Regions from separate parts of the Bacillus sp. H1a genome, predicted to be linked through region 2. Evidence: riboswitches for the same ligand, from Rfam matches in the RefSeq annotation. Region 2 holds a riboswitch; each other region holds the start of a gene.
What was found. A riboswitch is a leader RNA that binds a small molecule or an ion and turns the genes downstream of it on or off. The one in region 2 is predicted to bind S-adenosylmethionine.
Positions count from the first base shown of each region.

Region 1: another riboswitch for S-adenosylmethionine. It lies ahead of U860_RS0127695 (peptide ABC transporter substrate-binding protein); the one in region 2 lies ahead of U860_RS0111495 (hypothetical protein).
Region 3: another riboswitch for S-adenosylmethionine. It lies ahead of U860_RS0122170 (sugar ABC transporter substrate-binding protein); the one in region 2 lies ahead of U860_RS0111495 (hypothetical protein).

Region 1 is NZ_AYMH01000073.1:20,435-31,165, forward strand. Features, by position in the region: gene U860_RS0127655 (DUF3981 domain-containing protein) at 1-272, shown strand, start outside; gene U860_RS0127660 (multidrug effflux MFS transporter) at 390-1,649, shown strand; gene U860_RS0127665 (LPXTG cell wall anchor domain-containing protein) at 1,840-3,414, shown strand; gene U860_RS0127670 (hypothetical protein) at 3,710-4,222, shown strand; partial or broken gene U860_RS0127675 (peptide ABC transporter substrate-binding protein) at 4,323-4,619, shown strand; gene U860_RS0127680 (YusW family protein) at 4,636-5,103, opposite strand; partial or broken gene U860_RS0127685 (AraC family transcriptional regulator) at 5,277-5,438, shown strand; partial or broken gene U860_RS36110 (hypothetical protein) at 5,699-5,960, shown strand; partial or broken gene U860_RS34405 (peptide ABC transporter substrate-binding protein) at 6,007-6,207, opposite strand; gene U860_RS0127695 (peptide ABC transporter substrate-binding protein) at 6,212-7,852, opposite strand; SAM riboswitch class I at 7,987-8,091, opposite strand; gene U860_RS0127700 (aldo/keto reductase) at 8,242-9,075, opposite strand; gene proC (pyrroline-5-carboxylate reductase) at 9,077-9,880, opposite strand; partial or broken gene pnuC (nicotinamide riboside transporter PnuC) at 9,961-10,155, shown strand; gene U860_RS0127710 (GRP family sugar transporter) at 10,222-10,731, opposite strand, start outside.
Region 2 is NZ_AYMH01000022.1:56,045-66,775, reverse strand. Features, by position in the region: gene U860_RS0111515 (energy-coupling factor ABC transporter ATP-binding protein) at 1-1,361, shown strand, start outside; gene U860_RS0111510 (ECF transporter S component) at 1,334-2,035, shown strand; gene U860_RS0111505 (YwiC-like family protein) at 2,229-2,951, shown strand; gene U860_RS0111500 (hypothetical protein) at 2,983-3,174, opposite strand; SAM riboswitch class I at 3,287-3,385, shown strand; gene U860_RS0111495 (hypothetical protein) at 3,426-3,746, shown strand; gene U860_RS0111490 (SWIM zinc finger family protein) at 4,010-4,393, shown strand; gene U860_RS0111485 (NAD(P)H-dependent oxidoreductase) at 4,422-4,997, shown strand; gene U860_RS0111480 (hypothetical protein) at 4,994-5,347, shown strand; gene U860_RS0111475 (short-chain fatty acid transporter) at 5,400-6,746, opposite strand; gene U860_RS0111470 (helix-turn-helix transcriptional regulator) at 7,129-7,557, shown strand; gene U860_RS33135 (YjcZ family sporulation protein) at 7,847-7,951, opposite strand; gene U860_RS0111460 (cupredoxin domain-containing protein) at 8,263-8,634, opposite strand; gene U860_RS0111455 (serine hydrolase) at 8,808-10,067, opposite strand; gene U860_RS0111450 (MFS transporter) at 10,167-10,731, opposite strand, start outside.
Region 3 is NZ_AYMH01000047.1:23,041-33,771, reverse strand. Features, by position in the region: gene U860_RS0122205 (sucrose-specific PTS transporter subunit IIBC) at 1-379, shown strand, start outside; gene U860_RS0122200 (sucrose-6-phosphate hydrolase) at 397-1,872, shown strand; gene U860_RS0122195 (carbohydrate kinase) at 1,869-2,810, shown strand; gene U860_RS0122190 (hypothetical protein) at 2,823-3,074, opposite strand; gene U860_RS0122185 (L,D-transpeptidase) at 3,177-3,938, opposite strand; gene U860_RS0122180 (SDR family oxidoreductase) at 4,007-4,873, opposite strand; gene U860_RS0122175 (NCS2 family permease) at 5,097-6,398, shown strand; SAM riboswitch class I at 6,491-6,596, shown strand; gene U860_RS0122170 (sugar ABC transporter substrate-binding protein) at 6,685-7,797, shown strand; gene U860_RS0122165 (sugar ABC transporter ATP-binding protein) at 7,794-9,281, shown strand; gene U860_RS0122160 (ABC transporter permease) at 9,265-10,260, shown strand; gene U860_RS0122155 (hypothetical protein) at 10,288-10,560, opposite strand; gene U860_RS0122150 (hypothetical protein) at 10,636-10,731, opposite strand, start outside.

The sequences.
Region 1 (10,731 bases), on a different contig from region 2:
GCGGAAGTGGTGACTCATTTAGACCGACTTCAAATGGAAAAGAAGCGCAAAAAGAAGGTACTGTTCAACGTGTATATAAAGAAAAATCAGGTGAAAATACGATTGTGTACGTACTGTTAGAGAATGAACAAAAAGTATTTATGATACCTGCGAAGAAATTTCCATATGCTATGTTTACAGAAGTGGGGGATCCAATTCAAATCACATATTTAGATACAGGAGAGGCGATGTCATCCGTATCTAAATTTACAAATAGCAATTTGAAAAAGTAAAGCGATAGAGATTCTATCGCTTTTTTTACATTATTAAACAGGAAAATACGGGATACTTGACGTATATTTATGTTGTAACTATAATTGTTACGATTCGACATTTATATGAAAGGGTGAATGGAAAAGGTGAATGGAGTTAATCACGAAGTATATAAACCTGTAAAGACAAACAGGTTATGGATGATTCTTGTATTAGGGACACTTACGGCAATTGGGCCATTATCTATTGATATGTACTTGCCCTCTTTACCAAAGTTAACGGATGATTTACAAACGGGAGCATCTCTCGCGCAGCTGACATTAACTGCATGTTTGCTTGGGCTTTCAGTAGGACAATTATTTGTTGGTTCAATTAGTGACATTTACGGAAGGCGCAAACCTCTCATTATCGCTCTTATTATTTATGTTGCTTCTTCCTTACTCTGTGCTGTAGCACCATCTATTTGGAGTTTAGTGCTTTTACGTTTCTTACAAGGTGCTTCAGGATCTGCTGGGATTGTTATATCACGTGCAATGGTACGTGATATGTATTCAGGTTCTGAAATGACGAAATTTTTCTCGCTACTTATGTTAGTAAACGGAGCGGCACCTATTTTGGCACCGATTATTGGGGGACAATTATTACAGTTCACATCATGGCGCGGCGTTTTTATCGTTCTTGGAGCAATTAGTGTATTCATGCTAATATCAGCTACTTTCGTATTACGTGAAACATTACCTCCTGAAGAAAGAGAGACAGGTGGATTGTCAGGAACGTTGGCAACATACGGAAAGCTTCTGAAAGACCGTTTGTTTATGGGATATGCATTGTCGCAAGGATTAGTAACGGCTGCAATGTTTGCTTATATTTCTGGTTCACCATTTGTGTTGCAAAATATATACGGGGCATCACCGCAAGAGTTTAGTTTGTTCTTTGCGATTAACGGTATTGGTATTATTATTGCTAGCCAAATTACTGGCCGCTTAGCAGGGAAAGTTAATGAGAAAACTTTATTTGTTTTCGGTATTGTTATTGCGGCTGTTGGTGGTCTATCGTTACTACTTACAATCGTATTGGGAATAGGTCTAATTGGTGTTTTATGCTCGTTATTCCTTGTCGTATCAAGTGTTGGGGTTGTATCAACAACTGGCTTCTCGTTAGCGATGAGAAATCAAAAACAAGCAGCAGGAACAGCATCAGCCTTACTAGGTTTATTACAGTTCATTTCAGGAGCACTTGTTGCACCGTTAGTAGGTATTGGTGGAAGTAATACAGCATTGCCTATGGGCGTTGTTATTGCGCTTTGTGAAGTGGGAGCCGTGTTATGTTATTTATTTATGGCGAAACGAAGTGAAAAACAATTTGATTTGCAAAAAGGGTCAAATATAGAAGTATAGGAAAATAAAAAGTGATGACACGTTGTCATTGCTTTTTATTTTAAAATTATAAAACTGATTATTCGGTAATTTTATTGTTTTCAGTTTATTTTTTACTTATAATGGATATTGGGTCTGTCCTATATTCTATAAAGAGTATAGGGGATACAGATAATAGAATGGTATCAATAATAGGGGAGGAATATTTTTTATGTTTAAAAAGGTAAGTGCAGTAACCCTTGTATCACTTTTAGCTTTATCGCCCGTTGTAGCGTTAGCAGCACCGGAAGGTAATAATGTGAAGCAAGTAAATGTGGAAAAAGTAGATCAGGGAACTGGAAATGAAAATAAGGATGCGAAATTAAAAGAACCAGAACAAAAGAAAGATCAGAATCAAGGAAATAAAGAAATTTCTAAAGAAATAGAGCAGACTATAAAACCAGAAGAAAAGAAAGAATTAAAAGAACCAAAACCTAGTGTAGAAAAGAAATTGGAACCAGTAGAAGAAAATAAACAAGAGCAAAAGAAAGAGAATGTAGGACAAAAAAATGTAACACCTGCCAAACCGGTAACACCGTCAGAGCAAGTTACTAATAAACCGTTAGCGCCACCTTCTTCAAAAATAGATGAAGATGAGGCAATAGATATATCTAATTTTAGTGGGAATGTAGTAGGAAAAGCGAAATGGGACCCGAAAGAAAATCATTATGTATTAGATATAACAGCAACAGTAACAAATAAATCTCAGGAAAAGGCAATTGACCTTTATCTTGGTATAGCTATACCAAAGGGGTTAGATGGAGATTTTAAAGATGTCCATGGAGTAGAACTTGAGGACGGTTCTAAGGCGATTGCAATTCAATTGCCAGAAATGGATGCGGGCAAAACAGTTACAAAAAATATTAAGATACCTGTTCTAGGAAATGTAGCAGGTGAAAAAGTAAGTAAAGATATCGAATTATATTTAATTGATCATGCGAATAATGAATATGAGCCTCTTGGGAAAATTAAAGGAAGTGCCAATATTGATTTCTCAGAAATGAACAAAGATATACGTTTTGAAGGGAAGGTAAAGGCAACAACATGTGTACAGAATTTAAAGGAAAATCAATTTACACTAGATTTCTTATTAACAACTCAGAATTTAACAATTGAGGACTTAAAGGGATTTGATGTGGAAATTGATGTTCCAAAAGATATTAAATTAACAATTCCTGATCATTATAAGCAAGCGGAAATTCCTGACTATTTAAAGGATGCTTCTTTACAAGAAGGGCTTCGTGAAGGGGCAATGAAGCTAGATATTAAATGGAACGGAAATATAGCGACAATCCCAGTGCAAACAATGGAAGCAGGAGAAGGATCTGTATTGTACTTCCAAATTGTTGGTGAAACGGCTAAGAATTTAAAAGATTTAAAAGTGACCTTTACTGCAAAACGTGGAGATCAAACTGTAAAGAAACAAGTAGCGATTGAAAAAGTAGAAAATAAAGATTGTAAAAAGCAAGATGATAAAAATACAGCAGGAAATAATAATGGTGAAGGGAAAGGAACTGGAAATAATACACCTAATACAAAAGAGCCAAATTCAAATCAAGTAATCGGTAAACCGAATCAAATTACACCAACACCAGTAACACCAACACCAGTAAAAGTGAGTGATAAAGTATCTTTGCCAAAAACGGGTGCTTCACAAAATGATAATTTACTTACATTAGTGGGTGTTGTTATGCTGGCGGGAAGTGTTCTCGTATATAAACGTAGTCGTATGAATGTGAATAAATAAGAAGCGGTAAAGATACATAGTAAATTTTCCGTTTAAAAAGACCTGGTAAAGTTATTACCGGGTCTTTTTATATCTATATCTTTGTTCTCTATGTGTGCTTACAGTTTTGGAAGGTGGCATAGTAAAGTGTGCAAAAGTTACTTGAATAAAGTGACGATACTGTGACAAAAATGTTGGTATATATATTAAGAAATCATCTTAAGTGCAAAATTTAGGATGTTCTCGGTATAATAAAACAAGTGGAGATAAGAGAAACTGTAATTTGTAGTAGATGTAGATAAAAGGAGAATAAGAGATGAAGAAGATTTTCGGTATTGCAATGCTTGGGAGTATGCTCCTTCTTGCGGGATGTAATGGAAATAAAGACACGAAAGATACGAAAGAACCGAAAGAAAAGGTAGAGCAATCTACTGAACAGACAGAAGATATGAAAGTGTATCGCGAGGTACATGAAAAGTATGATGTGAAGATGAACAAAGAAATTAATAAAGCGTTACAGTTATTTGAAGTGGCAAAAGAAAAGGGCGGTAAGGAAATAACTACTGCTAAATATAAGGAAGACGTGCAAAAGGTAACAACGGGCATGTTAGAAGATATTGATCATATGCGTAAAGAAATTCGTGTACCGAAGTCGAAAGAACAAGAACATGAATTATATGTTGGCTTCTTAAATGAGTCAGAACAAGCAATGAAAAAATTGCAGAAGTTAGCAGAAGAAGAAGACTCATCGCTAATTCGTGATATAGAAATTAATTTTTCAACAGCATCGACATACTATAAACGTTTTCAAACAGAAACGGAAAAATAGCCTTGCATGCACAAGGTTATTTTTTCTTCTTACCATCTCCGTCTTCATCCTCGCATACTAATACTTTCTGCTCTTTGTGAAATTCTGACATTGTTTGGTCGGTTCTCTTTTAGATCCAATTACCAAACTAGATTTATATGCAGGTGATGGCTCGAATAACTATGCAAAATGGCATAATAAAGAATTTGACGCTTTAGTAAAAGAAGCAGAAGTTGAACAAAATGAAGATAAACGCTTTGATTTATTGCACAAAGCAGAAGATATCATGTTTACAGATTCACCGTTAATCCCAATTATATTCCCTTCTGATTCCTACTTACAAAAAGGATCAGTACCGGGACTTCAATATTATGTTGGATCTAAGTCAGATTTAAGATATGCAAAAATAAAGAAGTAGGCAACCGCCTACTTCTTTATTTTACTTCTCTTTTATATTCTTTTTTCGTTCCATCAGAGAAGACAACTTTTAAATCGAATTTTTGATAGTCTTTATCAAGTTTGAATACATTTACTACTTGATCAATTACCTCTTGATCTGGTGTGTTTTTATCAAATTTTAATTCTTGTAGAAGAGGGCTTAATTTTGTAATAGCCTCGTCGCCTGTGAACTTTACATCTGTTTTATGGTCTTCAATTTTTGCTTCCATTTTTTTATCTGCTGCTACATTTTTATAATCAGCTTCGTAGTCTTTCTTCGTATCTTGATAGTCTGCTTTTAAATCAAATTCATTAAAGTTTAGCTTTAAATCTGCAGGAGCTTCATTCTTTGCCTCTTCTGTCGTCTTCTTATTAGAAGTTGTATCTTGTTTTGCAGGAGCTTTACATCCTGTTAATGCAGGTACTAGCATAAGAGCTAATAAAGCTGATAGTAAAATTCTCATCATAAATTCCTCCTTAATGTAACTTTATTCTATAAAAGTTTTTCCCAATTTCATGTAATTATGTATGTGTTGAAAATAAATTATTTTCTCATAGCTTCAAGGATTAATCCGCAATTTAAATCAAATAGGATTTGTATGTATATGGAAAATTGAAGTTGTGGGGAGGTACTGAAATGGATGAAGAGTATAAAGAGATGATAAAAAAAGCAATCGAATATATAGAGAATCATTTGCATGAAGAGCTTACGATAGAAAGAGTGGCATCTTACAGTACAGTATCGATGTATTATTTTCATCGTATTTTTCAAAGTTATATCGGGATGAGTGTAACGGATTTGGCAGAAAGCTTTTATGAAACGCTTTTAGAAGAGCCGGCAAATCTGCAATTTGAAGAAGTAGAAAAATAAAAAGTAGGGAGAAAAGATATGCTCAAATGTGTGAAACTGATAAGTATTAGCTTAGTAGTATCCTCGTGCATTATGGGAATCAACTATTTAATTAGTTGTCTTTGGTCAGGACATATACCTTCTCTGATATGGAAAACATATTTGATGTTTATATTTATTATGAGTTTTAGTTCAGTACAAAAAGAGAGCTGACAATAGTCCTTTTTGTCTTCTTATCATTAAAACAAATACTTATCACTGTATTCGGAAATACAGGTATACTCTCCGGGATTATTTCCCGTAACATACGCAGCAAATGGTTATTATACAATAATATTCGACGGAGTTAGTTTAGAGAAAAATATTATTTCATTATTGTTTATTATTTTAGTTACACAACTGGTAGCAGTAATTGTTATATGTATAAAAGGTATAGTAAAGGGAAGAAGTTCTGTAGTTAAAGAAGTATAGAGTAAAAAAGGTATCCTTCATGTGGATACCTTTTTACTGGGTTTTATTATTTTGCAACTTCTGTCCATTTGTAGTTAAACTCACCGCCGAAGTCAGTTGTTACAAGTCCTTTAATAAATCCGCGTTGTAGGTAAGAACGACCTTGTTGATATAAAGGAGCAACAGCACCATCTTGTAATAAGATTTTTTCAGCTTGCTTCATTGCTTCCCAGCGAGTTTTTTCATCACCGGCTAAATCTGTTTCTATGAATTTATTTTTCGATTTTTGCCCACTTGAAGTTTAACTGGCCTGCAAAGTCAACTTGCACAATTCCTTTTACATAAGAACGTTCAAGATAAGATTCTCCTTTTTGATAGAGAGGAGCGATAACAGAGTCTTTAAATAATATTTTCTCTGATGCTAGTAATGCTTCAAAGCGGGCTTTTTCATCACCAGCTAAAGTAGTTTTGACTTTCTCAATTGTGTCATCAAACTCTTTATTAGAGTAATGATCTAAATTGTAAGGATTATTTGTTGTAAATAGTTCAAGGAATGTAATTGGATCAGCAAAGTCAGGGCTCCAACCGTCAATTCCAATTTCATATTCACCTTTCAATAATAATGAAACCTGCTGCTTACGCGGCTGAGGTTTTATATTAATCGTTAAGCCATCTAGGTTTTTTTCTAATTGTCCTTTTAAAAATTCCCCTGTTTTCTTCTCAAGGTCACCATCACTTGTTAATAGTTCTAATGTTATTTTTTCAGATCCAAGTTCTTGTTTTGCCTTTTTCCATAATTCTTGTGCAGATTTTGTATCGATTTTTGTTAAATCGCCGTTTGCAGCACGGAAGTCTGTTCCATCGGGACCTTTTGCAAAATTTTTCGGAATGAGACTATAAGCTGGTATAGAGCCATCATTTAATAACGTATTTACAAAGGATTTCCGATCAATTGTTTGAGCAATTGCTTGACGTGCAGAGACGTTTTGAAGTACTTTGTTTTGTTGATTCATACGTAAAAATTGTACACCTACGTTTGGACGTTCTTTAAAGTTTCCATCCTTTTTATACTTATCAACGAAATCAGATGTTAATTTTATGCGGTCTAATTGTTTCGATTCGAATAAATTTACTTCCGTTGATTTTTCTTTCACAACGTTGAAATTGATTTCTTCGAGTTTGACATTATCTTTATCCCAATAAGTAGGGTTTTTCTTAAATTTAAAGCTTTGTTCATGCTTCCAATCGCTTAGTGTAAAAGCTCCGTTGTACAAGATGTTATTATCTTCTAAAGCATACTTATCACCTTGTGATTTAAAGAATTCCTCGTTGATTGGTAGAAATGTTGGGAACGCCGTTAAGCTAATAAAGTATGGAACAGGACGCTCTAATTCTACTTCAAATGTATGGTCATCAACTGCTTTTACACCAAGTTGATCGGCTGGAAGCTCTTTGCTGTTAATTTTTTTAGCGTTTTTAATATCAAAGAATAAAAAAGCATATTCAGAGGCTGTTGCTGGATCGACAGCTCTTTGCCAAGCGAAGACAAAATCTTTCGCTGTTACAGGTGTGCCGTTCGACCATTTTGAATCTCGTAAATGGAATGTGTATTTCGTTTTATCACCACTTACTTCATGAGATTTTGCAACACCAGGAACAGGTTTATTACCTTCACCAAGATTATATAAACCTTCAAATACGTTTCTCATTACTTGACCAGAATCAGTATCAGTAGCACGAGCCGTATCCATTGTTCGAATCTCGGTAGGGGAAGATAAGTTTAAAACTTGCTTACTAGGTGCCTCATCTTTTGCATTTGCTCCGCTCGCTTCGTTTTTATAACTACCGCAACCAGTTAATAAAATACTTACTCCTACAACTGATGCAATACCGGGTACAAACTTCTTTTTCATTTGATTTTCCTCCTAAATAATTAATAAGATTGGATGATGATGAGGGAATGAAAAATAAAAAATCCCTCTTTTCGTATTGAGAAAGAGGGATTTTTACGTACAAGTTATGCACCCGTATATAAACGAAGTCCCTCATTCTATCTTTCAAGCATAAAGCTTGCAGGAAGTGGCACAGTATTCAAAATGAACCTGTTGCCGAGGTTTCAAAGGGCCAGTCCCTCCACCTCTCTTGATACAATGAGTAAACAAATTGACTATATTCATTTTTTTGTTTCTTTGATAATTCAAAATCTTACACCTTAGAGAATGAAGTGTCAATTGAATGTAAAATAGTTTAAATTTTCAGTTTTTAAAAAAGAACCACTGCATATGTACAGTGGTTCTCCTATTTAGAAGTTAAAGTTATCTGGGTCTGGACCAACGCGATGATTTTCGTTTAAAGCTTGAATTGCCTTCATATCATCAGTGCTTAATTCGAAATCGAAGATATTCGCATTTTCAATAATACGGTGTTCTTTAATAGACTTAGGAATTGTTACAACTGCATTTTGTAGATCCCAACGTAAAATCACTTGTGCAGTTGATTTGTTATATTTTGCAGCAATTTCTTGTAATGTTGGATTATCCAGTAGTTGTCCCTGCATTAATGGTGACCAAGCTTCAAGCTGAATACCATGCTCTTTACAGAAAGTATGCAATTCTTCTTGCGCTAAACGTGGATGGTATTCTACTTGGTTAACCATTGGCTTAATTTCTGCAATTTCAAATACGTCTTGCAGGTGGTGAATATGGAAATTACTCACACCGATAGCACGAACACGACCATCTTTATAAAGCTTCTCTAAAGCTTTCCATGATTCAGTGTACTTTCCTTTTACAGGCCAATGTACTAAGTATAAATCTAAATATTCTAGACCTAATTTTTCTAATGTAGTTTCAAATGCTTGTAATGTTGACTCGTAACCTTGATCACTATTCCACACTTTTGAAGTGATGAATAGTTCTTCACGAGGGATGCCAGATTCGCGAATTGCTTGACCAACGCCTTCTTCATTTTTATATATCGCAGCAGTATCGATGCTACGGTATCCATTTTTTATAGCTGCTTTTACAGAATTAATTACTTCTGTACCGTCTTCTACTTTAAAAACACCTAAACCGAACCAAGGCATTTTCACGCCATTATGTAATGTTGTGTAGTCGTTTAAACTTATTAAAGTCATATTAATTCCCCCTAGCTTTTTTATTGGTTGCTTCAATTGCTTGTTGAATGACCTCTGAAAAATTATTTTCATATAGAACTTTTAAGCCTTCGGCGGTTGAACCTCCAGGTGTTGTTACTTGTTCGCGGAGCACAGCTGGATCCTGATTTTGCTGGAGCATAGCGGCAGAGCCAGCAATCATTTGAATGACAAGGTGTTTCGCTGTTTCCTCATCAATTCCATAGCTTTTCGTTGCTTCAATTAACCCTTCAGCAAAGTGGTAGAGAAAAGCAGGTGCACTACCAGTAACTGCGGTAAGTTGGTGAACTTCCTCTTCGGTACAAGATTGCGAGGTACCGATGCCTTTTAAAAGAAGTTGTAACGTTTCTTGATGTGTTTCATCTACGGAATGTCCCGTCGTATATAAGGAGATAGACTTTCCAATTTCAGCAGCTGTATTTGGCATAATCCAGGCAACAGGTGTCCCTTGAGGAAGTCTTTCTTCTAGGTAAGATGGTCCGATTCCAGCAGCAACTGTTACGACAAATTGGTCGGTTAGAAGAGGAAATAACTCCTTTAATAACTGTTCATGTGCAGCAGGCGGCATTGCTAAAACAATTGTATCTACAGATTTAATATGCTGCTTCCAATCCGTTGTAATCGATATATCATATTGAGTTTGTAATTGCGTTAGTTTTTCTACATTGCTTCGGTTGGAAACGATAATTTCTTCGATGTATTCTTTACTAGTTTTGAGTAATCCGGAAAATATAGCCTCTGCCATACGGCCGGCACCAATAAATAAAATTCGATGTTTATTAGGCATATCCTTTATTCCTTTCTAATGAGAAAATGTTATAAAAAACGATACCATTTTTAAGAGCTTCTTGTAAAAAGAAAAGGCTTTTGCTAAGCCGAAAAATCTTAGAAAATTGGCATTTATGGATTTTGTATAACATAGTTAGCATTGTGATTTATATTTCAACTGGCTTATACGTCATGCTAATATTATCTGTTATTAATCTGTTTTTATGTATTGATGGCTTGCTAGAATGGAAGAGAAACTATAAAAAACAAAATCATATAAATAATTATATTTAAAAAATAATTGCAATAAAAAACCCCCTGAAGCATATACGCTTCAGGGGGTTTAAATATAGTATAAATTTATGATTTCGTCATACCAAGTAATACGGCGCCGCCGATAATTAAAACACTACCTAGTGCAATAAAGATCAATTGACGTTTTGTTTTCTTTTCACCTAAGAAGACAATTGCACCAAATGTTGAGATAACGATTCCAGTTTGAGATAATGGGAAGCTTGTTGCTACTCCGACACGTGGTAGTGAAAGAAGTAAGAATAAGTTTCCTGTTCCCCATAGTAAACCAGATAAAGCATTACGAATTGCGTATTTGTTAAATGGTTTATGTTTAGATGTCAGTACAACTGCACCAACAAACATACCAACTGCCTGTGGTAAAATAGCAGACCAACCATCAATGTTATACCAACGAATAATAATTACATATACAAGATAGCCGAAAGTAGAAACAATTAAAGTAAGAAGTCCCTTTTTCAATTGTCCTGGTGGCTGTGCATTTTCTTTATCATCTAGTGATGTGAATACAACACCAACTACGATTAATAGGATTGCAATCGTTCCCAGAACAATCGT
Region 2 (10,731 bases):
ATACAGTGATTCAAGAGCTAGCATTTTCTTTAGAAAATATCGGATTACCATCACATATTATTCAAAAAAGAATAGCGGAGCTCATTAGTTTTTTAGGGTTTCAAGATTTGTTACACCAATCTGTTCATACTTTATCTGGTGGACAAAAACAACTAGTAAATTTGGCTGCGGTATTAGTCATGCAGCCGAAGCTATTATTACTGGATGAACCAACAGCGCAGTTAGACCCGATTGCTGCGAAAGAGTTTTTAGGATTGTTAAAGCGTATTAATGAAGAACTCGGAATTACGATTATTTTAAGTGAACATCGTTTAGATGAAGTGATGCCGCTAGCAACTCGTGTCGTTTGTATGGATAACGGAAGAATCATTTATGATGGTACGCCTAAAAGTGTGATAGCGAAAATGTGGGAAGTAGAAAAATTCCGTCCATTCATTCCGCAAATTCCAAGATTGTTTTTAGAGTGGAATGTGAAAGATATTCCGTTTACAGTGCGAGAAGCACAAATGAAAATGAATGATTTTAAGGCGATACAATATATGAATCAGCAAGTGGAACAACGTGAGAAGCAAGAAGTAATTTTAAGTGCAGAACATATATCTTTTCAATATGAAAAAAATAGTCCAATCATTTTGCGAGATTTGACAGTGAATATCGAAAAAGGAAAATGGACAGCTCTCGTCGGAAAAAATGGTACAGGGAAGTCTACACTGTTAACGATTTTAGCAGGATTACAAAAGGCTAGAAGAGGGAAAGTAAAGTGGAGTGGAAAAGTGATACATAAAATCGATTCGAAAGAACGATTTAAAAGTATAGGATACGTATCACAACATCCGTACTATCATTTCACATTTGATACAGTGTGGGAAGAGGTTTATGAGCGTGCTCGTGAATTATATGGCGAAGAGGGAAAAGTAATAGCAGAAGAAATGTTAAAGAGATTTTGGCTAGATTCGCTTATCGATCGGCATCCGCATGATTGTAGCGGGGGAGAGCAACAACTACTCGCATTATGTACAACGTTATTATCAAAGCCAACTTTATTATTACTTGATGAGCCAACGAAAGGCCTGGATCCATGGAAGAAAGAAAGAGTAGGAGAGCTATTTAAGCAGTTGCAAAAAGAAGGTACAACGATTGTGATGGCAACGCATGATATTGAGTTTGCAGCAAAATATGTAGATCAATGCATGATGTTATTTGATGGGAAAGTCATTATGAATGATACACCGAAAGAGTTCTTTAGTGGCAATTTCTTTTATACAACATCTATTAATCGATTCATCCGAAAAGAGTTGCCATTTGCATTAACGTGGGAGGATGTGTACGAAGCGTGTCCAAACGATATGTTGCATTCATAATATTTATTTTTGCTATTGTAATATGTACACTACTCTTTACGACTCTTATTATGGATGGTTATTACATGGTAAGTAGTTTGTTTTTATTAGCTATCATTATGTTACCTTTCTATGTCCGCTTTGAAAGGAAAGCGTTTGTTTCACGTGAAATTGTTATCGTTGCCGTGTTAGCAGCAATCGCAGCGGTTAGTCGAGTGCCATTTTCGATTTTACCGAGTGTACAAACGACTTCCTTTGTCATTATCGTTTCTGCAATTGTTTTTGGGAGTGAAACTGGCTTTATGATTGGTGCAACAGCGGCCATTGTATCTAATATTTTTTTAGGACAAGGTCCGTGGACGCCGTGGCAAATGTTTTCGTGGGGCATGATTGGATTTATAGCTGGACTATTGCGCAACACATTTTTAATGAAAAAGCTTTGGGGAAGACTCATATATGGCTTTGTCGTTGGATTCGTTTTTGGATGGATTATGAATTTCTGGGGGCTTCTTGGTTTTATACGAGAAGCAACGTGGGAAACAGTTATTGCCTACTATGTCGCAAGTTTTTCTTTCGATCTTAGTCATGCGATATCGAATGTTATTTTCCTACTGTTATTCAGTACTTCATGGATTACGATCCTCACAAGATTTAAAAAAAAGTATGGTATATTAGATGAGCATAAGGTGACGTAGAACAGCATACTCATATAAGGTAGGGTCGCGACTTACATATTCGTTTGCCTCTTTCATGCTTCTTACATATTGTAAGAAGCATTTTTTTATTGTAAAAGTGTCAAAGAATAGATTTAATATATCTTCGTTTTTATATGAAGTTATTTGTATAATAATAGGTGAGAATTATTTTCAAAAGGGAGGTGTATAGTTAATGAAGTTAGTTATTCCGAAACAGCATGGAGCATGGGCGATGCTTGTCATTCCATTTCTATTAAGTGTATTACTTGGCAAACCTACTTTTTATCATATTCCATTGTTCTTAGCTTGGTTTTTTATCTATTTAGCTACGTATCCATTTCTCATGTACATAAAGCAAAGAAGAAAAAAAGAGTTTCTGCACGCTGCAATTGTATATTTTATTTGCGCATTCGTATTTGGGATGATTTCTTTATTATATGAATGGCGAATTCTTTTATTCGTAGTGTTACTGATTCCTTTGTTTATTGTAAACATGTATTACGCTCGTCAAAAAAATGAAAGAGCATTACTAAATGACATTTGCGCGATTGTTGTGTTTTGTATAGGCGGCTTAATCAGTTATTATTTCTCAATGAAATTTATTGATAGAACAGCAGTATTCATTGCGCTTATTTCATTCTTATATTTTTTAGGAAGCACGTTTTACGTGAAAACAATGATTCGTGAAAAAAATAATCCGAAGTATCGTTATATATCTTGGGGATATCATATTGTATTAACGGTAATCGTATTTGCTATAAATCCATGGTGTTCTCTCATATTCGTACCAAGTGTCATTCGAGCAATTATGTTGTATGGTAAAAAGATTTCTATATTAAAAGTAGGGATTTTGGAAATTGTTAATTCTGTATATTTTTTAATAATAACGGCAATAATGATGAAGTATGCCATTTGAAAAAAACTTCCCATCTTTTGATGGGAAGTTTTCATTCTTGTTCTAAAATATGAACGGTATAATCACATCTTTGTAATGCTTCTTCTACAGCATAAAGGGATTGTTCAATACGTGCGCGATTGCTTTCTTTTTCAACAGTTTGTAATGCATCTTCTAAACAATGCTTCGCTTCTTGTAACGAATGAAATGAATCTTGTACGTATCCACGGGCGTTCTTTTGCAACGTAGTAACCTCCTTTTGTATATCTGTTTGTAGTATGAACAATAAAGAAGAAAATATAATTTATTTGACAATTACAATAAAGATACGTATAGTTAAATTCAAAGTGAATATTTTCTTATCCAGAGAGGTGGAGGGACTGGCCCGATGAAACCCAGCAACCGCGATGCAGGTGCTAATTCCAGCAGAACATATTTGTTCTGGGAGATAAGACGAAGATATATACGTAACTTCTTCTTATCGGAGAGGTTTTTTTGTTGCAAAAAAACCGATTACGAAAATACATAATAAGAAGAAAGGGGTTGCGAAGTACTGTGACACTCGAAAAATACGTAAAACTGCGTAATGCAGTTTATGAATATATGATAGAGCAAGATAAGCCAATATCATTGTTAGATATTCAAGAACATATCGTTTCGCATCATGAAGGAAAATTCACGAAAAAAATGTTACATCAATTTTATTTATCAAGACTATTAGATGAACTGAAACTGGATGGGAAAATTACTTTAGCTTCTGATGAATATCTCTATGCTGAAAAAGGGGTATTTTATAAAGCGAGAAAAGGGAGCTAAGCTCTCTTTTTTTCTTGGAATAACGAAGTATGTAGAGTAAAAGACTGCTAAAGCAGCCTGATACAAGGGAATGGTGTTGAGTGTGTAGTGTCAAAAATTGAATGTGCCTGAAAGAGGCACTTCATATCGGCTACAAATAAAAATAGACACCTTCGCCGAATAGGTGTCAGTTGTTTTGTCACGTAGACTCGCTACTTGACAGTAATTAGAATAACACGCAGGGTTTTGGAAGTCAAAAGGGAATTAAAGGAAGAGGTGTTGTTATGTATGCTTATTTATTAAAAGATATAACGAAATGGATTCCAAAGTACATTATAGATAGAGGGTATGAATATTATGAAGAAGGACATGTAGAAGATGTTGAAATACACGACAAGAAAGTATTTGCTTTCGTTACTGGAAATGCAGGGAATTATGAAGTGATTATTGATCTTGAAGATTTTACAGAAAGTAGCTGCGAGTGTCCTTATGAGAACTATTGTAAACATATGGCAGCGGTCGTTTATGATATTCAAGGTGCTGGTGAGAGTACAGTTAAAGAGCAACTGAAAGGTTTAGAAAAAGAAGAGTTACTAACAGTGTTAAATCGTTTATTACAAAGTTCTAAAAATGTGCAAATTGTAGAGAAGATGTTAAAGAAAGGGTAAATTTAACTGTAGAAGGGGGTGCTTTGTAGTGAATATATTAATTATATACGCTCATCCTAATCCTTCAAGTTTTAATGCATCGATTTTGGAGCATGTTCAAAAAGGACTACAAGGAACAAATCATTCTGTTACACTACTCGATTTATATAAGGAACAATTCGATCCAGTACTTGTATTTAATGAGGAGAAGAAAAGACGTGATTTACTACATGAAGAAGAGACGAAGCGATATAGGGAATTAGTGCAGAAGGCCGATGCTCTTCTATTCATATATCCGATATGGTGGTGGGGCATGCCTGCCATTTTAAAAGGATTTATCGATCGTATTTTTGTAGCTGGATTTGCTTATAAGTATAAAGGTGCATTACCGAAAGGCTTATTTAAAGGAAAGAAGGCGTGGGTTATTAATACGTTAGACTCACCGTTATGGTACGTGGCACTATTATATCGATCAGCGGATTGGATTATGATGAAAAGAGGAGTTTTACGCTTTTGTGGCATTCGTAATATAAAGCGTTCTGTTTTTCAATCTGTGAAAACGAGTAAAGTAACGCAGCGTGAAAAATGGCTGTTACAAATAGAAGGAGAGGCTCGTAAATTATGAATGAAATCGATCGTATTATAAAGTGTTGTAATTATGAGGACGAACTTTTTCGTACGTATATAAAGTGTTTAGTCCAATTGAAGAAATGCAGCGAAACGTTTAAACAAATTCAGATACAATTAAGAAATGATTATCTAATAAGAGGAATTTGTGAAAGAGAAGTTGATGAGGTGATAAGGGGAAGTAAAGAATATGAAAAACATTTTCTTCCTAAAGTGCTACGGTGGAATTTCTTGAAGAACAATCCTCATATGATTGAAAAAGTGTGCGAAGATTTGTTTGCATATGAAGTGTTAAATCATACAGAGATAGTGTGGAGAAAGATAATAAATTGTATAGAAAGCGAATAATTTATCATATAAAAAAGCTAGTATAAAACTAGCTTTTCGAGTAATTAATTATTTAAATGAAAAGGAAACATAGGCTTATGATTACGCCGGCATAAAGTAAATTGACAACACAAAATCCCATAATATCACGAGCTCCTAAACCAGCTATCGCTAATGCTGGTAACGCCCAGAAAGGTTGAATTAAATTCGTCCAAGCATCGCCCCATGCGATTGCCATCGCTGTTTTTGCAGCGGGTACACCAAGCTCAGCGCCAGCTGGAATCATGATTGGTGCTTGCACTGCCCATTGACCGCCTCCAGATGGAACGAAAATATTAACAATTCCAGCGCTTAAAAATGTAAAGAGCGGGAATGTGTTTTCATTTGAAATGCTAATAAAGAAAGTAGATATAGCTCCTCCAAGTGAAAGACCTTCACTATTCACTCCAATCATCATCCCCATAATTCCTGCGTAGAACGGAAATTGAAGTAAAATACCAGAAGCGCTTTTTGTTGAGTCAGAAAAAGCACGAATATATTGAATCGGAGTACGGTGGAAAATAAGTCCCGCAATTAATAACATAAAAATGACGATATCAAGCGTAAGGTTAAAGCCTTTCGTACTAAAATAGTTAAAAATATAAATAAGACCTAATAACCCGATGCAAAGTGTAATAATAATACTATTCTCCATTTTTTCAGCGAATGTTTTTTGCTCAACTTCTTGAGCGGCAGCTTCTTCATGAAATACACTAGGATCTACTGTAATCGTATGTTTTTCATCTGGATGCATTGCTTTATTAATGAGAGGCATTGTGATTAAAAAGATAATAACTGGAACGAGAGCGTATGGTGAGAATAACGTTTCTGTTATTGGAATCGCTTCTTTAATACTCCCAGCTGTCGTTTTGATTAACGTTTCGCCGCCTGTAGCTAACGTAAGAGGGATAGAAGCAGAAAGACCTGCATGCCAAATGAGAAATCCGGAGTAAGAAGAAGCGATTGCTAGTCTATAATCAAGTCCGTCTAACTGCCTTGCGACTTCCTTTGCATATAAAACAGATACAACAATGCCAAATCCCCAGTTTATATATGCTCCTAGTAAACTAATAATAGAAATGGCAATAATACCTTGACCATTTGTTTTCGGTAGTTTCGCCGCTTTCGTTAATCCTTTTTTAATAAGAGGAGCGTTTGCTAAAGCAGATCCAGTCACGAGTACAAGAGCCATTTGCATAGAAAAGGCAAGTAAGCCCCAAATACCATTACCCCAGTGAGTAATCATTTCAACTGGTGTTTGATGTGTTGCAAACATGCCGAAGAAGATAACGAAAACCGTCAATAAACAGGATAAAATAAACGGTTCTGGTAAGAAGCGTTGCACTAAGGCGACGCAACCATTTGTAAAGGAACGAAACAAAATAAATCAACCTCCTTATGTATATTTATTACAATATTCGAGGTTGTTTGAGTAATAACCTTTAATATATAGAAAATTCAGAATCATTAGGCGATTGTCGTAATTTATTGATAGATCAATATTCTATGTAGAAACGTTATTTCATTTTGCGTTGAAGTATTTCAAAGGAGGGTAAAGCCACATGCCCATCAAATAAAGAATTTTGTAAGAACCTCAAAATTTGTTGTTCCGCCAGCTCGATTGCGGAAGATAATAAACATCTTTAACATAATGCAACCAGCTGTTTCAAACGTTTGCTACTCTTAGGTTACATCATTCTACTTTTCGATTCTTACGAACTTTTATAATCTATAGTAAAAATAAAATTAGAGGAGTTGAAATCATGGAATTCTATAAAAAGCTAAAAGAAGAACGCTTAAAGCATAACTTATCACAAGAAGAATTAGCTCTTAAGTTAAACATAAGCAGACAATCAGTTTCTAAATGGGAGCTTGAAAAAGGCTATCCAAATATTGAAACACTTATTACATTAAGTGATTTATTCAATATTAGCATTGATGAATTAATTAAAGGAGATGACTTCTTGAAAGATAAAATCATCAAAGAAGGAAAAATGGGGGAATTAAAAATGACAGATCAATTCAAATGGTTATATGTATTGAGTTCAATTTTAGTAGTATTTTGGCTTTTTGTACTTCCTTGGTCCAATCCATCAGGTCTAACATTAAGCATAATTAGTCTCATAGCTGTTATTTATTTTGTAATTGTCGTTAACTACATCAAAAATAACAAGAAAAAATTTTTTAATTAAACTTTAAAATTAAAGCCGACAGCAATCGGGGAGATGAATATTATCTGATTGCTGTCGGCTTTAGTAAATTCATACTTAATCACAATTTTGGATACGCAAACCTTTGAAATGACGGCTGTACCCCATGCCCATCAAGTTAAAATCTCATATCACCCAGAGAACGAAAAGTTTGTGCATTTTACTCGTATTTATTGTTTGGGGATAACTCGTTCTTTTAGCTTGATGGCGATGCGTCAGCACCCCATGAAGAAAAGACACCCTTATATGGGTGTCTTTTCCGATAGTTTTTTTAGCAGAAGCAAGCAGCTCCAACTATGATTAATAAAATAAATAATACAACTAATAAAGCAAATCCTCCAGCAAAGCCGCAGCCACAACTACCACCAAAGCCCATAATAGTTCCTCCTTTAGATAAGAGGGGAAAACTAGGGTTCACTCATGTTTTTTAATGGATTCACTTTACTTTATGTTTTTACGCGTTAATTGAGCAGGTCCTTTTGAAAATAAAGAAAAGACACTCGTATATGAGTGTCTTTCCCTGACTTTTTTAATTAAACATTTTTCTTTTGATCCTGTTGAATTTCTTTTGTATCAGTTGTGGGTTTTATAAGTATGGACGATGAATTATTTATTACTTTTCTTTGACTTTTTCCGCTAATCTAAGTTTCACCTTATTAAAAAGAGAGGATCAATTGGTACTGCTTGTTATTTGACTATTACTTTTCCATCCATTCCTTTCAGGTAGTGGAACCGACAGATTAGTTCATATGTACCGGGATTTTCAGGTTTTATGGTAATGGTTTTTTCTTTCCCTGACGGGACTTCGGCGTCGATTCCGAGCTTTTTCACCGTAAAGGTGTGATCTCTATTTCCTTTGTTTTTCAATAGTAAAGTTGTCGTCTTTCCAACCGGAACAGTGATGACATTCGGATTAAAGTAATCATCATTCAATTCGACCTCAATAGGCTGTGTTACAACGTCGGATTCGGCAAATAAACGGAGTGATCCTAAAGTAGTCATAACTACAATCATCGCAAGTGAAATGATCAATACAGTTAATTTCTTTTTCACAGACATTCGCAATCCCTCCTTTCCTAAGTACTAGTGTTTTCAAATTTATAAAATATTATCAATATTAATGGGGGGTGGCGTGTTTCGAATAGTAATTCTTTCAGCATCTCCTAATAACGAAATGATAACTGGAATAGGATTGATGTAAATAAAACGCTCAAATAAGAAAAAAGCTTCCACTATTGTGAAAGCTTCTCTAAATGATTTGCGATATCAACATACATATTTGAATAAATCGAATGTATTTCATTACTCGGCGTAGCATTAGAAGAGAAGTGGACGATCACCATATTTGCTTTCGGATCGATGTAAAGTGTTTGTCCGTAACTGCCTAACACTTCGAAAGCACCTTGTTCATTGTGGGGAATCCACCACTGATTATGATAAGAAATAGAAGCACCACGGTCAATTGCGAGTTCACCTTCTTGTACATTTTTCAAACTTTCTGTTATAGAAGAAGGGATGATTTGTTTGCCGTTATATTGACCGTTATTTAATAGTAGTTGACCGAACTTGGCCATATCTCTAGCAGTTGCATTTAAACCAGCGCTTGCTTGTTCTACTTTTGTTTCATCTGTAACGTAATAAGCGTTTTCTTCCATACCTATTTGAGACCAAATTCGTTCGCTTACATTTTCAGCTAACGATTTACCAGTGATTGTTCGAATAATCCAAGCGAGTGTTTCTGTTGATCCGTTATTGTAAGAAAAAGCTGAACCAGGCGGTGCAGTTTCTTCTGCTTCTAGTAACATATCATAAATTTTCATAGGACCGCTGTAGTTTTTACCTCGGGGTAAAATATTACTAGCTAAATATAGTTGTGCATCTTGATTTTCTAGTCCAGGCTGTACATATCCGTGCGTAGGGTATTCTACAGAAACTTGCATATCCATTAATTGCTGAAGCGTTGCTTTGCCGAACGGTGTATTTTTTAATTCTTTTATGTAAGTATCAGCTGTTTTCTCTATATCAATACGATTTTCTTCAGCGAGAGATTGTATGATTGCACCAGTAAACATCTTTGCTAACGATGCCATACCATGAGGCTCGCTCTCGTTATATCCATTGAAATATCGTTCATAAACAAGTTGTCCATTATGTACAATGACAAAAGCATCTGTTTTGTTTTCGTCTAAAAGCTTCTTTAGAGGGATCGTATTTCCAAATTCACGTTTAACTGCAAAATTGTCTAAGTTTTGTAACGCAGAAGGGAAGTGAGCAATTTGGTCAGGATTGTTTTTTACTTCATTAATTAAAGTGAATTCTTTCATATGTGTATACGACCAACGTAAGTAAGGGTCATTTAACCAGTTTTCTTTCGTGACATTATCTTTAGTTGGAGTCGTTTTATTATGTTTGAAGAAAGTAAACCCAAGCCCTGTAACTACGAATAGTAATACTAATAGCAATAATAGCAAGGGAGATTTCTTTATATTCATGTATGTACCTCCTTTTGTTTCTATTATAAGTATACGCTCGTCTTGAAAGAAATACAAAATAAGGAAAGTAAACGGGGAAGTTTACTTTCCTTATTAACGTTATGCGGATATTTTTCCGTCTGTACGTTGCTTTTTGAATTTTTGTTTTCGTCCGTGTAATCCATAATAAAGAAGTAAAGTGAACGCAACGATAATAGCTGCGATAAAATACATATTATGATAACTTGATTTGGCAGCGACTATACCTAAAATGAAAGAACCAAAGCCGATACCACTATCAAAGAACGAGAAGTAAGTAGCTGTCGCAGAACCACGTCGATGGTTTGGAGCGGCAGAAATTGCAATCGTTTGGAAACTTGGAATTAATGTTCCGTAACCTAAACCGATTAACATACCTGCGCCAAGGAACCAAAATGAAGTTTGCGCTTGGCTTAAAATGAACATTCCAATTGTGAAAATAATAATAGCTGGATAAATAAGTACATTTTCACCGAAACGATCAAAGATTTTTCCTGTGAATGGACGAGAAATTACAACAACAAGTGCGTATAAAATAAAGAAGTAACTAGCAACTTCTCCTAAACCGAGCTCTTTCGCATAAATAGGAATAAAGGATAAAATACCACTATAAGAAAAGGCTAAAACAAATCCTGTCAGAGCAATC
Region 3 (10,731 bases), on a different contig from region 2:
TATTTGGTCAATGGCGAATGTTGCTCAAGGCGGAGCTACTTTAGCAGTTTATTTCAAAACAAAAAACAAAAAAACGAAAGAAATCGCAATTCCAGCAGCAGCTTCTGCATTTTTAGGAATTACAGAACCAGCTATTTTTGGTGTCAATTTAAAACTTGGTAAACCATTTATTGCAGCAGCTATTGGCGGCTCAATTGGAGGCGCTTACGTTGTTTGGATGCAAGTTGCAGCGAATGCATATGGTCTAACAGGTATTCCAATGCTTACAATTGTTGCACCTCTTGGCATGATGAATGTGATTCACTATGTAATCGGCTTCGCTATTGCAGTTATTACGGCTTTTGTTGCCACATTCATTTTATATAAAGAAAGTAAATAACAACGGGGTGAAAACCTATGTCGAAATATAAAACAATACTACAATCTAATAAAGAAGAATTACATTCTTTATTAGAAATTGCAAATCAAGATTCATGGAAACCGATTTATCATATCCATCCACCATATGGATTAATGAATGACCCTAACGGTGTATCATACTACAATGACGAATATCACGTTTTTTATCAGTGGTATCCATTTGGCCCAATTCACGGAATGAAGCATTGGGGACATGTAAAATCAAAAGATCTTATTAACTGGGAGCGAATGCCAATAGCCATCATCCCTACTGAAAGTTATGAATCACACGGCGCATATTCCGGTAGTTCTATTATAAAAGATGGGCTTCTTCACTTATTATATACAGGTAACATAAAGAAATCTGATGATTCTCGCGATGCTAAACAATGTATGGTAACGATGGATTCTCAATATACGATGACTAAATATAGTAATAATCCTGTTATTGATATGATTCCTGATGGATATACGAAGCATGTACGCGACCCAAAAGTATGGAAAAATAACGATACGTACTATATGTTACTCGGAGCACAACGTAAAAATAAAACGGGTACTCTATTATTATATAAGTCACTAGACCTATACAGTTGGAATTTCCAAGGTGAGGTTAAAACCAATTTAAAAGAATTCGGATTTATGTGGGAGTGCCCCGACTACTTCCAATTATCAGGGAAAGATGTGTTACTCTTTTCGCCGCAAGGGATCGAAAGAGACGAGGAAAATTTTCAAAATGTATATAATGTCGTATATGCAATTGGAAATTTCAATATTGAAAATTTATATTTTCATATTGATTCGTATTACGAAGTTGATAAAGGTTTCGACTTTTATGCCCCTCAAACTTTAGAAGATCAATCTGGGCGCCGCCTTTTATTTGCTTGGGCGGGCTCAAGCGAAATAACATATCCTTCTGATGATTATATGTGGGCTCATTGTTTAACACTTCCACGAGAACTAGCATTAGAAAATAATATATTAAAACAAAAACCAGTTTCAGAACTAACCAAACTAAGAACAACCAAAAAAGAGGTTTCAGGTGACATATCAACTGGGCTAAACGTACTAGCGAACCTTGGCCATGAATGCTCATATGAATTAATTGTAACTCTTAAAACAGATGATGCGAACAACTTCGGCCTTTCTATCTTCCATAATGAAGAAGAATCTTTCCCAATCACATTTAACCGTGAAAAAGGAACTGTTTCCATAGACCGAAGAAACTTCCATCACCAATTTGGCGGAGAATATGGGTATGAACGCTGTAAAAAAATTGATATTCACGATACGATAGATCTAAGAATATTTGTAGATAATAGCATCGTAGAAATCTTCTTATATAATGGGTCCACTGTCTTTACGTCTAGAGTATTTCCGCGAAAAGACATGAAACAGTATATTGCAATCTTTTCAGATGCAAAACTACACTTTACAATTACACAATATAAACTTAAAAGAGGGATTGTATGAGAAATGTTTTTTGTATAGGTGAATTATTAATTGATTTCGTTTGCCGAAATTCCAATGTTTCTTTAGTGGACGGTACAGATTTCGAAAAAAAAGCTGGTGGGGCTCCAGCTAACGTTGCCGCTGCTATTACAAAATTAGGTGGACGCGCTACATTTATGGGACAAGTAGGAAACGATCCATCTGGTGAGTTTCTAGAGCAAACTTTACAACGCGCTCATGTTGATACTTCAATGCTCATAAGAGATAAACAAACCACGCTTGCTTTCGTATCTATCGATAAAGATGGTGAACGAGATTTTATTTTTATGCGCGGAGCTGATGGTGAATACACCTTTAATAAAATTGATTTATCAAAAATAAAACGTAATGATTTAATACATTTCGGTTCGGCAACTGCCTTATTATCAAGTCCATTAAAGGAAACATACTTTCAACTATTACAATTTGCGAAAGACAATAATCATTTTATTTCTTTTGATCCAAATTATCGAGATGCACTGATTACAGATGTAGAGCAATTTTCTCAAGATTGCCTATCCTTTATAAAACACGCACATTTCGTAAAAGTAAGCCAAGAAGAAGCAATAATGCTTTCTAAAGAAACTGATTTACAACAATCAGCACTGAAATTATTACATTACGGGGCTAAAGTTGTAGCTATTACACTCGGAAAAGATGGTACCCTTCTCGCAACAAAAGACTCTCAAATCATTGTACCTTCTGTTTCCATTAAACAAGTAGATACAACTGGTGCTGGCGATGCTTTCGTTGGAGCGATGTTATATCAAATTTCAAAAAATGAACAAATGCTTCCTCAAAAATTCACAGACTTAACCGAGTTTGTCTCGTTCGCAAATAAAGTAGGTGCCATAACATGTACAAACTACGGAGCAATCTCCTCACTTCCTTCATTGGCAGATGTAAAAGCATACGATTAGTCGTATGCTTTTTTACATTCCCCTCCAAAAATCATGCATCATAAAAAAGTATAAAACGCCGAGAATGACCGTCCCACATAAAGTGATACGCCGATATATACTCCTCTCTCCTTCCCTTGCTTTAACAAACGCACAAATAAATCCGACGAACAATATTAAATCAATATACGGAACATAAAAGGAAAATACGAGTAACGCATACAAATACACGATAAATAAACAAATCGTTACTAAGAAAATTTTAAATGCAAATTCACTTTTCATAATATAACCGCCCCCAATCCGTACTGTATTATATTCATGAAAAAACAATAGTTGCAGTTAAAATCAAAGCACAAATAAGCTACCGTCTATTTACGGTAGCTATTACGGGACATTATATTTTCTTTTATAGATGTTACTCAAAATCGAATACGGTAATTGTTCATAACGAATTTTCTCTCCAGTTTCATCTATTATATACAAATTATTCCCTATATAATATACTACATTTTTCCGTTTCGAATATACTACATATCTTTCATTTGGCAATACTGTTTTTACTTTCGAAAGCTGTCCATTTGGCTCTTGCCAATATATATTTAAACGATCAACTAACGTAAGATTCCCGATTTGTTCCTCTTCTACTTTACGGCCATTCCAGCTCACAACACGATAACCAAGCTTATATGCTTCATATTCAGGACTCGTATAAAAACGAGAAATAATTACTTTTGTCTGTAATTGTACCCGATCATATAACCATTGTATGTCCCGATCATGCATGCGAATACACCCATTCGACTCCCGGCTTCCAATCGTCCATTCCCGATTTGTTCCATGAATCGCATATTCCTTTTTATCCAAACCTAGCCACCTCGTACCGAGAGGATTATTCGGTGCACCCCCAGCTATTTTTTTACGATGGTAGTCTTTATTTTTATATTTACTTATAATACAAAAATTACCTTCAGGCGTCGGAGTACTGTCTCTTCCTGTCGTTATCGGAAATGTCCTAGTATAGTTTCCATCTTCAAAAAAAGATAGCTGATTCGTCGTAAGGTTAACTAATATTAGATGATCTGTATTAGCAAAAGCGCTAGCTGGTAGGCAGAAAAATAAGATTGCAATAAACCAGACTTTCTTCATCTAAATCCTCCCTAGCACTAACATCATAATAAACGCAATTAGCTTTACTTTGCTCTTATAAATGAAAACTATCCATTTACAATAACGCCCCCATTTACATGTATCATTTGTCCCGTCACATAAGCCGAATCACTAGACGCTAAATATACATATGCAGGTGCTAATTCATACGGCTGACCAGGTCTTTGCATCGGGACATTGCTCCCGAACTGTGATACTTTTTTCTTATCAAAACTTGATGGAATAAGCGGCGTCCAAATTGGCCCTGGCGCAACACCATTTACACGAATTCCTTTTTGTACAAGGGACTGAGAGAGTGATCTTGTAAAGGCGACAATTGCTCCTTTCGTTGCAGAATAATCGATCAACGTTTCATTTCCTTCATACGCAACGATAGATGCCGTGTTTATAATTACATCCCCTTGCTTTAAATGAGAGAGTGCTGCTTTTGTAACATGAAAATAAGAAAAAATATTAATACGGAACGTTTTTTCTAGCTGTTCCGCTGTAATATACTCTAACCCTTGCTGCGGATATTGCTGTGCGACGTTATTCACTAGAACATTTAAACTCCCCAGCTGTGAAACAGTCTTTTCCACAATATCTTTACAATGTTGTTCACTACTCAAATCCCCCGGCAGTAATATGCAATCCACGCCTTCTTTTTCAACAAGTTGTTTCGTCTCGTTTGCATCTTCATCCTCATCTAAATAAGCAATCGCAACATTTGCTCCCTCTTTTGCAAAAGCAATGGACACAGCTCGCCCAATACCACTATCTCCCCCTGTAATTAATACATTCTTTCCTTTTAACTTTTCGCTTCCTTTATAATTTGGATCTTCAAATTGCGGAAGAGGATTCATTAACGATTCAATACCAGGCTGTTTGTTTTGATGTTGCGCTGGCATTGTTAAAAAGTTTTTTTGCTGTGGCATAACTTCCTTCAACTCCTTTTCCTTATAATGTGCACAATAATAAAAACTACTTACACATTAAAAAACTGTAATTCACACGCATCTTCACGATTAATATTCGAATTTAAGACATAAAATATGAATTGTTCTAAAGTTTTTATGTAAAACTATTGCAAAATAGATAAAAAACGAATATTATATATAACTGTTGTGGAAATTATTCGTAAAAAGAAAGGATGTTTATATGTTTAACCTTTCAAAACATAAAACTTCTATTAAAACTGAAATTATGGCAGGTATTATTACCTTTTTAACAATGGCATATATCATTGTCGTAAACCCTGTCATCCTTGGGGATGCAGGTGTTCCGTTTGAACAAGCATTTACAGCGACAATTATTGCAGCTGTTGTCGGAACATTATTTATGGCAATCTTTACAAACTTACCAATCGCAATTGCACCAGGTATGGGATTAAATGCTTACTTCTCTTATTCTGTTGTAAAAGCTCATGAAGGCATGACTTTCGCAATTGCATTCTCTGCTGTATTCGTAGCAGGTATGATTTTAATTTTGTTATCATTCACATCTTTCCGTACAAAATTAATGGAAGCAATTCCTGAAAACTTAAGACATGCAATTACTGCTGGTATCGGTCTTTTCATCGCCTTTATCGGTTTACGTTTAACAGGTATCGTTACAAAAAATGATGCAAACTTAGTTGGACTTGGAGATCTTCACTCTGCTCCAGTACTACTAGCATTAGCTGGACTTGGAATTACAATTGTCCTTATGTCTTTAAATGTAAATGGCGCGCTATTTATCGGAATGCTATTAACTGGTATTATCGCTTTCTTCACAGGACAATTAACATTCTCAAACGGTGTTACATCAATGCCTGGATTACCAGAAGGAATTATTGTTTCAAATCCAATTACTGCTGTATCTGATGTAATTAACTACGGATTATACGGCGTTGTTTTCTCATTCTTCCTTGTTACACTATTCGATACAACAGGTACATTACTTGGCGTTGCACAACAAGGTGGATTTATGAAAGACGGAAAGCTTCCAAAAGCAGGACGAGCTCTTCTATCTGACTCATTCTCAGCAACAATCGGTTCTATGTTCGGAACAACACCATCAACAGCTTATATTGAATCATCTGCTGGTGTTGCTGCCGGTGGTCGTACTGGTTTAACGACAGTTACAGTAGCTGTTCTATTTGCATTAGCAGCGTTCTTCGGACCATTAGTAAGTGCCATTTCTGGTGTATCAGCTATTACTGCACCATCACTAATTATCGTTGGTAGTCTTATGATGGGCTCTGTTCGCCACATTGATTGGGATGCATTTGATGAATCATTCCCAGCATTCTTAGTAATCTTAAGCATGCCACTTACATCAAGTATCTCAACAGGTATTGCACTTGGATTTATTTCATACCCACTTATGAAAGTGGCAAAAGGTAAATTCCGTTCGGTTCACCCACTTGTGTATTTATTCGGAATCTTGTTCGCTTATCAATTGATATTCTTACCACATTAAAATCCCTCGTTGTGAGGGTTTTTTTATTTATTAAAAAACATTTGACAATAGTACATAGTTATGGAATAATTCGAAATAGTTAAATATTCGATGTCTTATCAAGAGCAGGTGGAGGGATGAGCCCTACGAAGCCCGGCAACCGACCCATTTATGGGCACGGTGCTAATTCTTACAACACATTGTGTTGAAAGATAAGAGTAATATGATAAGACGTCTTTTCTATATGAAAAGGCGTTTTTTATTTTCACTCCCTCCCCTCTCTTCTTAGTTTAGGAGGGATTTTTTTATGAAGAAATTTTGTTCCATCGCACTTATTTTTCTCTTACTTACATTAACAGCTTGCACAAATGAACAAGATGCTGTCTCTTCACAAATGCAACAACCGGTGAAGAAAGTGACTACTACAGCAGAAAACCATTTACAAACAGAAATTCCAAGCCAAGTAAAAAAGCCATTAAAAATCGCATTAATTATGCAAATGTCCATCGGAACTTTTTCCTCTCAATATATTGAGGGTGTCAAAAAACAAGTTGAGCTATTCGGTGGCAGTGTGCAAGTCTACAATTCTGATAATGATTTAGCAAAAATGGCAGCAAATCTAGATACTGCTATTAATTCAAAAGTTGATGGTATTTTAATTGATCACGGTCGCTCTGAAGCACTAAAACCCGGAGTAGAAAAAGCATTACAAGCGAACATTCCTGTAGTAGCATTTGATAACGACCTACGCTTACCAGGCGTAACAATTATTGATCAAGATGACTATAGTCTCGCATGGAAATCATTAAAAACGTTAGCGGAAGATTTGAATGGACAAGGGAATATCGCCGTCGTATGGGTTGGCGGATTTGCTCCAATGGAACGTCGCAATGTTATCATCGATGCTTTTTATAAACGTTATCCAAATATAAAAGAAGTTGCACGCTTTGGTACTGCTAGTAATAACACACCACTTGATACACAAACACAAGTAGAAGCTTTACTAAAGAAATATCCGAAACAAGGGGATTTACAAGCTATTTTCGCTTCGTGGGATGAGTTTGCTAAAGGGGCCGTCAAAGCACTCGAACAAGCTGATCGTACAGATATAAAAGTATACGGCATTGACTTAAGTAATGAAGATTTACAACTCATGCAAAAAGAAAATTCACCTTGGACCGCTACGGCTGCAACTGATCCGGCTGAAGTCGGTAAAGTTCAAGTGCGCTTCTTATACAAAAAAATCGCTGGTGAACAAACGCCGGATATTTACTCACTGGAACCTTATTTAGTAAAGAAAGATAGTTTACCAAAAGAAAATATAACAATGGATCAATTATCAAAACATATAAACGGTTGGGGAGACTCGAAAGATGCATATTCCCCTTGGATGAAAAAATTAGAGAAGGAGAAAAAATGATGACATTCTCTCTTCAAAACATTACACATTCTTATCACATCGCTACCCCTGTACTAGAAGATGTTTCTATTAACATACAAAAAGGAAAAGTTCACGCTTTACTAGGAATGAACGGCGCGGGAAAAAGTACTTTACTAAAAATTGCAACTGGTGAAATTCAGCCAGTTGCTGGGGACATAAAAATTGATAATCAGCCTATTTCCTTTACTTCGCCACGAGATGCGAAAAAGCATGGTATTTCTTTCGTAACACAAGAAGTGGATCACGGACTTATTCCTGGATTATCTGTATTAGAAAATGTACTAATCGATCATTTAACAATGCAAAATAAAGTACTATTTTCAAAATCAAAATTAGTAGCACTTGCGAAACAATATTTGCAAGCTGTCCAGGTAGATTTAAATGTTTCGGAAGATGTTTCAAACTGCTCATTACATGAAAAACAATTACTTCTCATCGCAAGAGCCCTATCTAACAATACAAATTATCTTTTATTAGATGAGCCAACTTCTTCTCTTGGGCCAAAAGAAGTGGAAACCTTTGGGAATCTCTTTAAAGATTTAACATCAAAAGGTATTGGTATCATCTTGATTTCTCATCGTTTATCCGAGATTCGAAAATTTGCGGATGAGGTAACTGTATTACATAACGGTAAGGTTACACTATCTGAAGCTATTACAAAGATTACAGATCAACAAATTGTTGAAGCAATGACTGGAAAACAACTCTTACTTCCTATTAATACAGCACCAAAATTCGGGAGTGAAGAAATATTAAAAGTACAAGAGCTTCAATTACACAAAGACCATTCTCCCCTTTCTCTTACAGTACGAAAAGGAGAAACTGTTGTGATATACGGATTAATTGGAAGCGGAAAAACAACGCTTGCTGAAACTTTATTTGGTGCTCGCCATACTTATCGTGCAAAAATAAACGGCCAAAATATAACGATTAAAACACCGCGAGATGCAATTAAAGCGAAAATCGCACTTGTACCAGAAGAAAGAAGAAAACAGGGCTTATTTCTTTCGGAAGATATTATAAGTCACACAAATTTACACCAATCTGGTTGGAGACGAAAACAACCCGAATTACATAATGCTACTGCGGCAATTACTACTTTCAGCATCTCACCAAATGATCCAAAAGCATTTATTCATTCACTTAGCGGAGGAAACCAACAAAAAGTCTCGATTGCAAAGTGGGATGGATTCAAACATAATCTATTTCTTTTGGACGAGCCAACTAAAGGTGTAGACGTCGCTGCGAAACAAGACATTTTTCAATTCATTCGCAACACTACAGAAGACGGAAATTCCGTAATTTATTTCACAGGAGAACAAGATGAAGCGCTACATATCGCCGATCGTATTCTTATACTAGCAAACGGCGAATTTGTAGGCGAGTACTTGCCGAATGACCTATCTCCTGAACAGCTTTTATACTTATCTGAAGGGAGCTATTCCATTGAATCTCGTTCATAAAACTAAAACTAAGAAATTATATTTACCTACCCATCTTTTTTATCAATTTAGCACAATCGCTATCATTATAGGCGTTACAATTTTTTTCTCTATCGTCAACGATTCTTTTTTAACCTACAACAATATTAGTGATATTTTACGTTCCATTTCTATTGTAACGTTACTTGCAATCGGTGTTACCTTTACATTAATTGTAGATGGATTTGATTTATCAGTCGGCTCTACCGCTAGTTTAGCAACAATTGCGGCCGCCTCCTGTCTCGTTTTATATCGACAAGAACTATTAGTCACACTTCTTATTCCTATTCTTTGTGGTCTATTAGTTGGATTATTAAATGCACTACTCGTTATCCGAATTAAACTACCAGATTTGCTAGCTACATTAAGTATCATGTATATCGTGAATGGACTACACTTAACATTCTCAAAAGGATCTTCTATTTATGAAGGAATGTCTGGGGCCACAGGACATTTTATTCCATCCTTTTTATTTATCGGTCAAGGCTCCGTTTTAGGGATTCCAGTCCCTGTCATTATCATGCTTATCGTTGTTTTCATTGCACATCTTTTTTTAGAAAAAACAACATACGGTCGTTTCTTTTATATGACAGGTGGGAATCGAGAAGCTGCTAGATTAGCGGGTATTCCTACCGATCGTTACCGTGTATATGCTTATATGATTAGCGGTTTACTAGCCTCTATTGGCGGCATTATTCTATGTAGCCGCGTTGGAACAGGACAAGTTTCAGCTGGTGCCCCATTATTAATGGATGCAGTCGCAGCTGCCTACATCGGTTATGCAATGTTCGGTGCCAAGAAACCAAATGTCATCGGAACATTTCTCGGCTCCATACTAATTGGCATCATATTAAATGGACTCACAATGATGAACGTTCCTTATTATGCACAAGATATCATTAAAGGCAGTATTTTAATTACAGCTTTAGCCTTTTCATTTATTAAAAAGAAGTTTAAATAAAAAAGTAGTGCATCGAATTCCGATGCGCTACTTTCCTTTTGCAACAATCGTACGAACTACTTTTAACGCAAGTAGTAAGAGGAGGTTCGCTACTGCTACAAGTCCTAAGAAGCCTGCTATCATCAGCTCTCCCATTCCGTTATTAATTACAAACATAATAGAAGAAATAAAAGCCAAAATAAACAAAATTAACGTTGGGATATATTTAACAGGAGGCTTCTTATATGCTTTTTTAGAAAGAAGAAATGTAACTAACAACGTCATAATAAAAACAAAATACACCGCAAATAAGAAAATCATCCAAACGCCTCCTCTCTATTCAAACCTCTTAACTATAAAAAGCCCCCTCCAAATATAAAGGGAGCTTACAATTTGTTAATACTTCTCATCTACCTGTAATTCTTTACTATACTTTTGAATGAAAACTGATGAAATAGCCATCACGATCCCTACACTAAACCCAATAAGCTG